DNA from 2 places in the Streptomyces sp. NPDC012825 genome. Region 1 is predicted to be linked to the other one. Evidence: predicted binding sites of a transcription regulator. Region 1 holds the regulator's gene; the other holds the start of a gene.
The links. Region 1 encodes HspR, which represses chaperone genes until heat shock. Its sites were predicted from a motif close to TTGAGNNNNNNNNNCTCAA; they were not measured.
Positions count from the first base shown of each region.

Region 2: lon (endopeptidase La) is a predicted target of HspR. The motif match lies at 1,964-1,982, and genes of this name have one in related genera.

Region 1 is NZ_JBIBBZ010000003.1:419,601-423,001, reverse strand. It holds gene ACFY7E_RS10530 ((2Fe-2S)-binding protein) at 1-120, opposite strand, end outside; gene ACFY7E_RS10525 (hypothetical protein) at 129-341, opposite strand; gene ACFY7E_RS10520 (helix-turn-helix transcriptional regulator) at 474-1,454, shown strand; gene ACFY7E_RS10515 (heat shock protein transcriptional repressor HspR) at 1,531-1,974, opposite strand; gene dnaJ (molecular chaperone DnaJ) at 1,978-3,150, opposite strand; gene grpE (nucleotide exchange factor GrpE) at 3,181-3,401, opposite strand, start outside.
Region 2 is NZ_JBIBBZ010000001.1:918,032-921,432, reverse strand. It holds gene lon (endopeptidase La) at 1-1,941, opposite strand, end outside; gene ACFY7E_RS04480 (GNAT family N-acetyltransferase) at 2,072-2,710, shown strand; gene ACFY7E_RS04475 (hypothetical protein) at 2,858-3,401, shown strand, end outside.

The DNA of each region.
Region 1 (3,401 bases):
GGTGACCTTCAGCGAGTCACCACGGTGGGGGATGGCCGTGGCGAGATCGACGAAGTGCCAGCCGGACCGGTAGGCCGAAGCCATCTCTCGCCGGAACCTGGGGTCATCGGGAACGTTCATGATCCCGCTTAACTCCAGCCGGGATCGGCGGCGAGGGCCACGTGCCAGCCCGGGTCGCTCGCGAGGGCCGGCTCGGCGTGCCAGCCCGGGTCGTTCACGGCGGCCCGGACGCCGGCCGGCTCCGTGTTCCAACCGGGATCCGGGGTCACTCCCACGGCCCCCACTGCGACAGCCGCGATGAAGGCGACTCCGGCCACCGCACTTATGAGCTTCTTCATCATCACCGAGCAACCTCACTTGAAGGCAACGTCTCTTTCCAACCCCCGCGAGAAAGACGATGGCTTACTCTCTCCGCTTCCACCACCAAACCCATGCATCATGTTCCTGAGATGCAGGAGCCTGGGGGTGTACATATGGGGAAACAAGCGGACGAGACGGGTCACCCTCATTCGCACGCGGAGCTCTGCGCGGCAGGCTCCGAGCTGTACGCGTCCGCACTGCGGGCGGGGCGAATACCCCGGTCAGAGGCGGTCGGGGCGCCCTGCCTCCTCGATCTCTCGCTGCTCCACCCCGATCCCGACGACGCCCAGTGGCTGCGTCCGGTTCCGCCCTCCGCCGCCCTCGCCCAGCTCCTCCAGCCGATCGAGCGCGAGATCCTCGACCGGCGCCGGCGCACCGTCGCCCTGTCGGACGCTTTCGAGCCTTTCATGGCCATCAGCGCCCACGACTCACCGACCACGCACGCCATCACCGTGCTCGAGGGCATCGACCGCATCAACGCGACCCTCGACCGGGTCGTCGCCGACTGCCGCAGCGAACTGCTGACCGTCCAGCCCGGCGGCGGCCGCCCCGCCCAGGCCCTGACCGCGGCCCTCCACCGCGTCTCGCCGCTCCTGGGCCGCGGCATCAGCATGCGCACCCTCTACCAGCACACGGCGCGCCACACCGAGCTCACCCTGGCCTATCTGGAGCACGTCGGCCCCGAGGTCCAGGTCCGCACCCTGGAGGAGATCATCGACCGGCTGATCATCGTGGACCGCGAGGTCGCGCTGATCCCGGCCCGCAGCGACCGGCAGATCGCCCTGGAGCTGCGCCACCCCGGCCTGGTCGCCTACCTCTGCGGCGTCTTCGACCAGTTCTGGCGCCTGGCGGTGCCGATCCGGGAGGAGATCCCGTACGACGTCAAGACCGACGGCATCGGCGGCGTCCAGCGCTCCATCGCCCGGCTCCTCGTCGAGGGGCACGTGGACGAGGCCATCGCCCGCCGGCTCGGGATGAACGTGCGCACCTGCCGGGCCCACATCGCCAAGCTCGCCGCCACCCTCGGCAGCGGCAGCCGGGCCCAGCTCGGCTACCTCATCGCCCAGTCCGGCATCCTCGACCAGGACGACTAGGGCCTGTCCGGCGGCACGCGTGAGGCCCCCTCCACGGGTGCGGAGGGGGCCTCACGGGGTTTCGGGAACGGCGGGGCTACTCCCCGCGCTTGGGGCGCCAGACCACCAGCGCGCTCGCCTGCTGCACGTCCTGGTACGGCACGAGGTCGCGCCGGTACGAGGCGTGCACCTGGGCCTCGCGCTGCCGCATCGCCGCCGCCGCGCCGTCCACGGCCGCCGACAGCTCGGCGATCCGGCTCTGGAGCGCCGCGACCTGGTTCTCCAGTTCGATGATGCGCTTGATCCCGGCCAGATTGATGCCCTCGTCCTGCGACAGCTGCTGCACCTGGCGGAGCAGCTCGATGTCACGGGCCGAGTAGCGCCGTCCCCGGCCCGCCGTGCGGTCCGGGGAGACCAGGCCGAGCCGGTCGTACTGACGCAGGGTCTGGGGGTGCAGACCGGAGAGCTGGGCCGCCACCGAGATGACGTACACCGGCGACTCGTCGGTCAGTTCGAACGGATTGCGTCGGCGTCCGTCCACGGGTCACGCTCCCTTCGCGGCCTGGAACAGCTCGGCCCGGGGGTCCTCGGAGGCGGTCGCCTCGCGGTAGGTCTCCAGGGCCTCGCGTGCCTTGTCGTCCAGTTCCTCCGGCACGGCGACCTCGACCGTGACGAGGAGGTCGCCGCGCGTGCCGTCCTTGCGGACCGCGCCCTTGCCCCGGGCGCGCATGGTCCGGCCGTTCGGCGTGCCCGCGGGCAGCTTGAGGGTGACCGCGGGGCCGCCGAGGGTCGGCACCTTGATCTCGCCGCCGAGCGCCGCCTCCGTGAAGGAGACCGGCACCGTGACGGTGAGGTTGTCGTCCTTGCGGCCGAAGACCGGGTGGGCGTCGACGTGCACCACGACGTACAGGTCGCCGTTGGGCCCGCCGCGTTCGCCCGGCGCGCCCTTGCCGCGCAGCCGGATCTTCTGGTCGTCGCTCACGCCGGCCGGGATGCGGACCTGCATGGTGCGCGAGGACTTGGCCCGGCCGCTGCCCTTGCAGACGTCGCAGGGGGTCTCGGCGATGAGGCCGCGCCCCTTGCAGTCCACGCAGGGGTCGGTGAGCGAGAAGCCGCCGCCGCTGCCGCGCGAGACCTGCCCGGTGCCGACGCAGGTCGGGCACACCCGGGGCGTGCCGTTCTTGTCGCCGGTGCCCGAACACGCCGTGCACGGCTGTTGGCTGGACATCCGCAGCGGTACGGTCGCGCCCTCGATGGCCTCGGTGAAGCTGAGCGTCACCTCGGACTCGACGTCCTGACCGCGCCGCGGCTGGGTGCGGGGGCCGCCCCCGCCGCGGTTGAACAGGCCGCCGAAGACGTCCCCGATGCCGCCGCCACCGCCGAAGCCGCCGGCCCCGCCCTGGGCGCCTCCGAAGAGGTCGCCCAGGTCGAAGTTGAACGAGCCGCCGCCCCCGGGGCCGCCGGCCCGGAGGCCGCCGTTCCCGAAGAGCGCGCGGGCCTCGTCGTACTCCTTGCGCCGCTTGGGGTCACCGAGGACGTCGTTCGCCTCGGAGATCTCCTTGAAGCGCTCCTCGGCCCTGGTGTCGCCCTTGTTGGCGTCCGGGTGGTTCTCGCGGGCGAGCTTCCGGTACGCCTTCTTGATCTCGGCCTCGGTGGCGTCCTTGGGGACGCCGAGGACCTTGTAGTAGTCCTTCTCGACGAAGTCCTTCGTGCTCATCGACGTCCCTCCTTCCGGACGATCGTTGCGTCACCCCTCCTCGGGGGCACCGCTCTCCTCGTCGGCCGACTTCTTCTCGTCCTTGGCCGGGGCCGCGCCCGGCTGGGGCTCGGCGACGGCCACGCGCGCGGGCCGGATGGTCCGCTCGCCGATCCGGTACCCGGGCTGCAGGATCGCCACGCAGGTCGTCTCGGTGACGTCCGGCGCGTACGAGTGCATCAGGGCCTCGTGGATCGTCGGGTCGAAGGGCT
Region 2 (3,401 bases), on a different contig from region 1:
GAGGGTGAGGCCGGCGGCGCCGGTCTCCGGGTCGGCCAGGGAGGCCTCCACGAAGAGGACGTCACCGCCCGCGCCGGTCACGGCGAGGCCGGTGGCGACGCCCGGCACGGACGTCCGGCGCTCGGCCGGGTCCTGCGCCGACTCGGGCACGTGGTGCGGACGCCCGATCAGCTCCCGCAGGTCCTCCGGGCGGACCGTGAACGGCAGCTCGCGGTCGCCCAGTTCGTGCTGGGCCGCGACCTTCCGCAGCAGCCGGGAGACCGACCGCTCCAGGGTGCGCACGCCCGCCTCGCGGGTGTACTCGCCGGCCAGCTTCCGCAGCGACGCCTCCTCCAGGACGACCTCGCCGGGCTCCAGACCGGCCCGCTCCAGCTGCCGGGGCAGCAGGTGGTCGCGGGCGATGACGACCTTCTCGTCCTCGGTGTAGCCGTCGAGCCGCACCAGTTCCATGCGGTCGAGGAGGGCCTCCGGGATGGACTCCAGGACGTTCGCGGTGGCCAGGAAGACCACGTCGGAGAGGTCGAGCTCGACCTCCAGGTAGTGGTCGCGGAAGGTGTGGTTCTGCGCCGGGTCGAGGACTTCGAGGAGCGCCGCCGCGGGGTCGCCGCGGAAGTCGGAGCCGACCTTGTCGATCTCGTCGAGCAGGACCACCGGGTTCATGGACCCGGCCTCCTTGATCGCGCGGACGATCCGGCCGGGCAGGGCGCCGACGTAGGTGCGGCGGTGGCCGCGGATCTCCGCCTCGTCGCGGACGCCGCCGAGGGCGACCCGGACGAACTCGCGGCCCATCGCGTGGGCGACGGACTCGCCGAGGGAGGTCTTGCCGACGCCGGGCGGGCCGACGAGGGCGAGGACGGCCCCGCCCCGGCGTCCGCCGACCACGCCGAGACCGCGGTCGGCGCGCCGCTTGCGCACCGCCAGGTACTCGGTGATCCGCTCCTTCACGTCGTCCAGGCCCGCGTGCTCGGCGTCGAGCACCGCGCGGGCGCCCCGGATGTCGTAGCGGTCCTCGGTCCGCTCGTTCCAGGGCAGTTCGAGGATCGTGTCGAGCCAGGTGCGGATCCAGGAGCCCTCCGGGGACTGGTCGCTGGAGCGCTCCAGCTTCTCGACCTCCTTGAGGGCGGCCTCCCGCACCTTCTCGGGCAGGTCGGCGGCCTCCACGCGGGCGCGGTAGTCGTCGGACTCGTCGCCCTCCGACTCGCCGTTGAGCTCGCGCAGCTCCTTGCGGACGGCTTCGAGCTGGCGGCGGAGCAGGAACTCGCGCTGCTGCTTGTCGACGCCCTCCTGGACGTCCTTGGCGATGGTCTCGGCGACCTCCTGCTCGGCGAGGTGCTCGCGGAGCTGGGCGGTGGCCAGGCGGAGCCGGGCGACCGGGTCGGCGGTCTCCAGGAGTTCGACGCGCTGGGCGACGGTCAGGAAGGGCGAGTACCCGGAGTTGTCGGCGAGGGCGCCGACGCCGTCGATCTGCTGGACGCGGTCGACGACCTGCCAGGCGCCGCGCTTCTTGAGCCAGCTGGTGGCCAGCGCCTTGTACTCCTTGACCAGCTCGGTCACGGAGCCGGGCAGCGGGTCGGGCAGGGTCTCCTCGACGGCGGTGCCCTCGACCCACAGGGCGGCGCCGGGGCCGGTCGTACCGGCACCGATGCGGACACGGCCGCGGCCGCGCACGAGCGCGCCCGGGTCGCCGTCGGACAGGCGTCCCACCTGCTCGACGGTCCCGAGGACGCCGGTCCCGGCGTAGGTGCCGTCGACCCGGGGCACGAGCAGCACCCGCGGCTTGCCCTCTCCGGGCCGTGCGGCGGCCTGGGCGGCCTCGACGGCGGCCCGTACGTCGTTGTCGGACAGGTCCAGCGGCACCACCATTCCGGGCAGCACGACCTCGTCGTCGAGCGGCAGCACAGGCAGAGCGAGCGGCGCGGACGCCATGGACTCAGAAGCCATGATCTCCCCTTCGGCAGTCAAGTTGAGCTGTACCGACTCAATGCTTGTGAGCCCATGAATGTTCCCGGACGCCTGTTCGCTCTGAGCGATCACACCCCCGCCACCCCCGAACGGCCGATGTAATACTCTCATGGACATACGAGCTATTACATCGGCATGGGTGAAGGGCTGGACCGTCTCCCGGGGCACCCCCGCCGCCGTCGGCCGGCCCTGGGGGTACCGGATCGACGTGGGCCTCCCCCGGCACGTCCTGCGGCACGTGCTGCCCGCGCCCGACGCGGCCACCGTCGGCGCCCTCTGCGAGCGGCTCACCGAGCCGTACAGCTGGCTCAAGGTGATGGCGGACGCCGAGGAGGTGGCGCCGTGGATCACCGAGGGGTGGACGATCCCCGACGACCCCGGCTTCATGATGGTCAAGCGCCTGGACCCCGGCGTCCGCCCCGCGCCGCCCGAGGGGTACGCCCGGACCGTCGAGGCCCGGGACGGCGTCGTCCGGGTCCGGATCCTCGCCCCGGACGGCACCCTCGCCGCCCGGGGGCAGATCGCCCCGACCGGCGCCACCGCCGTCGCCGACCAGATCGAGACGGACGCGGCGCACCGGCGCCGGGGCCTCGGCGCGAACGTCGTGCTCACCCTGGAGGCCGCCGCCGCCCAGACGGGCGCCGCGACCGGAATCCTCGCCGCGACCAGGGACGGCCGACAGCTCTACGAAGCACTGGACTGGGAACACCGGGGGCCGCTGACCGGGATCGTACGGGGGGAGGCTTGAGCTTCGGGGGCTCTGGACGCCGGGACGCCCGGACGCCCCGGAACACCCCGGACACCTCGGACGCTCCGACCCCGGACAGCGGCGGAATCCGGCAGTCCGGCTGCGCCGGGCCGCCCCGCCGGGCATGCTCCTCCCATGAGGAGAGGCGTGTGGGGAAGGCGATGCGGGGCCGTACTGCTCGCGGCGGCCCTCGCGGGCGGCGCGGCCGGCTGCGGGGCGGACGCGGGGACCGGGGCCCCTCCGGCGCCGGGCGCCCCCGGGTCCACGACCGGACCGGGCACCCCTGACACCACGACCGGACCGGACACCCCCGGCCCCACGACCGGGTCGATCACGCCGGGCACTCCCGGCCCCGCCACCCCACCGGGCACCCCCGCCTCCCCCACCGCTCCGGACGCCACCCGGCAGGACCCCCGGCCCGGTGAGGTCCTCGTCCAGGTGGTCGTCACCGGTGGTTTCGCCGGGGTGCGGAACCGGCTCGTCGTCCACCGCGACGGCGAATGGACGGTCCACTCCGGCGGCAAGCCGCCCCGGACCGGCCGGCAGACCGCCGCCGAGGCCGCCGAGCTGCGCGCGGCCCTGGAGGACCCCGCGTTCGCCCTCGTCCCGGCGCGGCCGACCGGACGGCCGATCGCCGACGGCTTCCAGTACGAGGTGACCTACCGCCACCGCGTGGTCGTCACGGGCGACG